DNA from 2 places in the Afipia dichlorophenoxyacetatis genome. Region 2 is predicted to be linked to the other one. Evidence: predicted binding sites of a transcription regulator. Region 2 holds the regulator's gene; the other holds the start of a gene.
What was found. Region 2 encodes PhoB, which activates phosphate uptake and scavenging genes when phosphate is short. Its sites were predicted from a motif close to TGTCATNNANCTGTCAT; they were not measured.

Region 1 (2,463 bases), 2.1 Mb from region 2:
CAACATGATGCGCAGGTTGCCGTTGGCGTACCAGTTCAAGCCCGCCGTGTAGACGGTCTGCCGACCGCCTGCGACACCGAGCGCCGTACCGACCTGATCGTTGAGATCCATGGTCGAGATACGGCCTGCGATTTCCCACGCGCCCCAGCCGCCGTTCTGTATCGAGAACGGATCCTTCGGCTTGATGCCGTTATACGCCGCAGTCGAGGTGTTATAGGTATGGCTTTCGCCGGTCAGCACGTAGCTCGCCTGCGCGTAGCCACCCTGGAAGTGCAGGTTCGGCGCACCAATAGGCGCAAGACCGGTCGAAGCATCGCGCTCGACGTTGAACCAGTAGTACTCACCCTGGAAGAACAGCGGACCGTAGTTGCCCGCCGCTTCGACGCCGTACACCTGCGCGGCCGACGTGTTGGCGATCGCGCTGGTCGTGATCAGCGTAGTCGGATCGATGCGCAGTTCCGGACGATCGCTCAGCGCCAGCGTCTGCTGGTTGGTCGCAATGCTACGCGGTGGCTGGATCAACCATTCTGCGTCGCCGCCGATATGCAACGAGTAGTTATTGCCACTCACGAGCTGGCCTGCAGCACGGATCACTCCGCCGTACTGCTCGGTGGAGCTTGGCGCCGTAGTGGATGCGGAATGGATTGAGCCCGTGGTCGGGCCGGTGACGTAGCCGCCCACCCAGAACTGGTCGTTCCACCAGCGCGTACCGAACGCCGAACGGAAATCGCCGGCAGCAATGTTGGTCGCGACGACGCCCGCCGAAGCACGCTCCATGAACAGAATGTCGTTGGAGCTGGTGGCTTCATCCAGCGTCCATGGCAGATCCATGATGCCGCCTTCGATCGCCATCTTGCCGCCGAACGGCTTGAGGCCTGTGTAGCTGATATAGGCGTTTTCGACTCCCGACGTGCCGCCGCCCGGAAGCGAGCCGGCCGCCGCACCGCCAAAGCCGTCAGATGTGCCGCCAAAATCGTAGATCAGGGCAAAATTCCAGTCGCTCAGGAACTTGCCGACGATGCCGATGCGTGCACGGCGAACATTCTCACCGGAATCGAGCCGTTGCGGCCCGTTTGAGGTGTTGGGGTGGAAGTCATAACCACCGACATCCCAGTGCAGGCGACCCGTGATGCCGACGCAGTTCTCTCCGTCCGCGGTGCAGATGGTCGGGCGGTTGTTCGGCATCGACACCACCGCGCCGGAATACGCCACCGGAGCTTTCGCCGGGAACGACGCATTGGCGTTTGCGACCGCAGCCTTTGCGGCCGCTTTCGCTTCGGCTTTCGCCTCAGCCTTTGCTTCAGCTTTGGCATTTGCCGTCGCGGTCGTGTTTGCCGATGTTTGCTGCTGGATCTTGTCGAGTTTCAGCTCGAGCAGGCGGACTTGCTGCTTCAAAAGCGCGATTTCGGCATCGCTGCCTTCTGCATGCGCTTGTTGGATGGTAACCGACGTGAGTGCGGTTGCCGCGAGCATCGCGGCGGAAGCGAAACGATAGATGGGCATAGAGACTCCTAACGGGTGTGTGCCCTTAGCAAACATCCGCAGATGACACGTTGTTGACGGAATCAGATTTGATAGCGAAGCGTGGCGCCAAAACAACATCGCACTACGATCAATGCACAACCAACCGCTATGTATGGAGGCATTTTGCACAACTCTTCGAAGCATTCCGGCAGTGCAGTTCTGCTATGAGCGTTATCTGAACGGGAAGATAATTGCTCAGTTCGAGACTGTTAGATAAATTGTCTCTCATCACCTCGCTTCGAGCGATGCTCTATGCAGAGATGGCAAAGCAGGTATCACAGGGCGAATATTACAAAGCGGGCGTCACAGAACAGGCATCGATAAAGCGACGCCAATCACGCTAACTTTATAGGGACGCGTGCTAGTCCGAAACGCGGGACGCGTTGCGGAAGTAATTCAACGCGCGCTCAAGACTGGGTAACGCATACCAGCGGCGCGCCGTGTCACCGTTGGCATTGCGGATTGCATTTTCCGCTTCACGCCGGCTCGCGCACTTCAGTATCTGGCTGTCACCAACATAGACGACAAACTCGCGACCGGCTCGTTTGATCTTATAGTCTTGCATTCAATGTCCCTGCCTGCGGGGAGAATACCTCGCGACGATGATCGTTCCTTGGCAGGCAAACTGCCTTCCTCAACGCGGGCTGGACAGCGTTTCGATCCCGTTAACGTGATCGAACGATAAATCTAGAGTTCTTTCGCCCTCAGGCAGATAACAGCAACGCGTGCTTCGCATCGCGAAACAAGCTCACATTAAATTCAATGCGGGAATAATATTGCGTCTCAAGATTCTCGCGCCTCCGACATCACGAATCTATGTGTTGTCGTCCTCGCCGACTGAGCAAGATCGGTTGGGCGTCGTCCGCACCATCACGCTGGTCTACCGGAGCACCGGGCCGTGACAGACCTTTTCCTTTCACTGCGATGACCTGAGAGCAG
Region 2 (2,463 bases):
AAAAAACACCAGTGGGGCGTTTTTCAGACGCAGCTTCAGCTCAGGGGTCATGGCAGCGCAAGCCGCCAGAAAAAAGAAGTATTGGCCGCTCTGCTTGTCCGAAATTCGCAGGCCGACCGTATCGCCTGCTTCATCGTCCAGCGCAGGTGCTGCAGCATCTTCCAGATACCAGGCACGTTTGCCAGGAACGAGGAATGGGAGGACTTCCAATCCTGACGGTGAGCCGTCCGCCAGCATGGGCTCGAAAGCAACATCGAATTCGATCGGTTCGCGGCCTACCCGCTCCGCGCTCAGGACATTGAAGATGCTGTTATCCCTGAGTGTCGAAAGAACGCGCTGATGCGCGTAGATGGTGAAAGGCCAGCCCTCGCGCAGGGACAATAACCCAGCGACGGCATCGACCTCGCCGTTGGTCAGAATCACTCCCGAGATCGGACTGTGGCGTAATTGATCCAGTTTCGGATGAAGTTGCGGCGTTGCAATCACCTGCTGACGCAGGTCGGGCGACGCATTGATCAGAAACCAGTGTTCGTTATCGGCGCTGACAGCGATCGAGGCCTGTGTGGCTCGCAAATCCGGTCGCTCGATCCGCGTGGTTCGGCAAACCTTGCAGTTGCAGTTCCATTGCGGGACGCCGCCACCAGCCGCCACCCCTAGAACGACAACACGCAACATCCCGACGCCTCCGGCATTCCCGGCTTGCGGAAACTAGACCCAGACACAACAAAGCCCGGTGCGAAAGAACTCCACCTATCGGGCGAGCCCTAACGCAAACCGGACCAATTGTCTTTTGCAGAAATTCGCAGACTTACTTGCGCGCCGCGCAGGCATACATGTTGATTTCCATGCCCACCGGCACTTCAACAATCTTTGGAGCTTTCCAGGCCATTTTGGTCTCCTTCCCAATTCATCCTGCGACTGGGTTTTTATTGCCCCGTCATGAGTCAGGTTAACATGGAGATGCCCAAAAGCGAGGTGCAATTTTGCTCCTAATCGGCACAAAATTGTTATCAGCGCCTACCAACGATTGCAGAGCAACATCTCTTTAATGCTGCTCTGCAGCAATCTTGTTGGGATTACTCAGCTTTGGCGAAGCGATCGTCCAAGGCATATCCGGCGCCGCGAACGGTCCGGATGGGATCCTGCTCCCGGCCTAGGTTCAGAAGTTTCCTGAGCCGGCCGATATGGACGTCCACGGTGCGCTCATCGATATAGATGTCACGCCCCCAAACACCGTCGAGCAATTGCTCGCGGCTGAAAACGCGTCCCGGGTGTTCCAGGAAGAACTCCAGAAGACGGTATTCGGTCGGTCCGAGATCGATGGGGCGGCCGGAACGAGCCACACGGCGCCGGTCACGGTCCAATTCGATGTCACCAAAGGCAAGAACCGTGGCAAGGCGCTCGGGGCTGGCGCGACGCAACAAGCCCTTCACCCGCGCCAAGAGTTCCGGCACCGAGAATGGCTTGACGATGTAGTCGTCCGCTCCGGTGGCAAGACCCCTCACCCGTTCGCTTTCCTCGCCGCGCGCGGTCAGCATGATGATCGGGATCTGCTTCGTCTCAGGTCTTGCCCGCAGACGACGGCAAAGTTCGATCCCCGACAAACCAGGCAACATCCAATCGAGCACGATCAGATCAGGGATGTGCTCCTTAAGCCTGGTGTCGGCGTCGTCACCGCGTGCAACGGTTTCGACATCGTAGCCTTCAGCATCCAGATTGTACCGAAGCAACGTGGTCAACGCTTCTTCGTCCTCAACGACAAGAATTCGGGCGCTCATGTCCGACCCTTCAATTTAAACCCTCTCATCAGCTGCCGGAGACAACTGTCGCAAAACTCGTCATATCGCCTTTGGGGCGCTGATCGACCATCTGTTGACCTTCGATCATGTAGAAGACCGTCTCAGCGATATTCGTCGCATGGTCGCCGATCCGCTCGATGTTCTTGGCGCAGAACATCAAGTGGATGCAGAAGCCGATATTGCGCGGATCTTCCATCATGTAAGTCAGCAACTCACGGAACAACGAGGTGCAGATCGCATCGACTTCCTCGTCGCCCTTCCAGACCGCCATGGCAGCCGGCAAGTCATGCGCCGCATAAGCATCAAGCACCGACTTCACCTGGGACTGTACCAGATCGGTCATATGTTCGAGGCCGCGGATCAGCTTCAGCGGGTGGAAATCGCTATCGAGCGCGGCGACGCGCTTACCGATATTCTTGGACAAGTCGCCCATGCGCTCAAGATCAGTCGCAACTCGCAGCGAACCGACGATCTCTCGAAGATCGACAGCCATCGGTTGACGGCGCGCAATGGTCAGAACTGCACGCTCTTCGATCGCATGCTGCAACTTGTCGATGTCGAGATCGGCGGCAACGACACGCTTGCCCAACGCGACGTCCCGACGGATCAGGGCGTCGACAGAATCAACGATCTGACGTTCCGCCAAACCACCCATCTCTGCGAC

Region 1: the regulator PhoB is predicted to act here: its motif matches at 1,546-1,562, upstream of ACZ5C3_RS08010 (OprO/OprP family phosphate-selective porin).

Annotation. Positions count from the first base shown of each region.
Region 1 is NZ_AP029250.1:1,746,442-1,748,904, reverse strand. Features, by position in the region: gene ACZ5C3_RS08010 (OprO/OprP family phosphate-selective porin) at 1-1,473, opposite strand, end outside; gene ACZ5C3_RS08005 (hypothetical protein) at 1,886-2,089, opposite strand.
Region 2 is NZ_AP029250.1:3,867,055-3,869,517, forward strand. Features, by position in the region: gene pqqB (pyrroloquinoline quinone biosynthesis protein PqqB) at 1-675, opposite strand, end outside; gene pqqA (pyrroloquinoline quinone precursor peptide PqqA) at 809-889, opposite strand; gene phoB (phosphate regulon transcriptional regulator PhoB) at 1,077-1,778, opposite strand; gene phoU (phosphate signaling complex protein PhoU) at 1,807-2,463, opposite strand, start outside.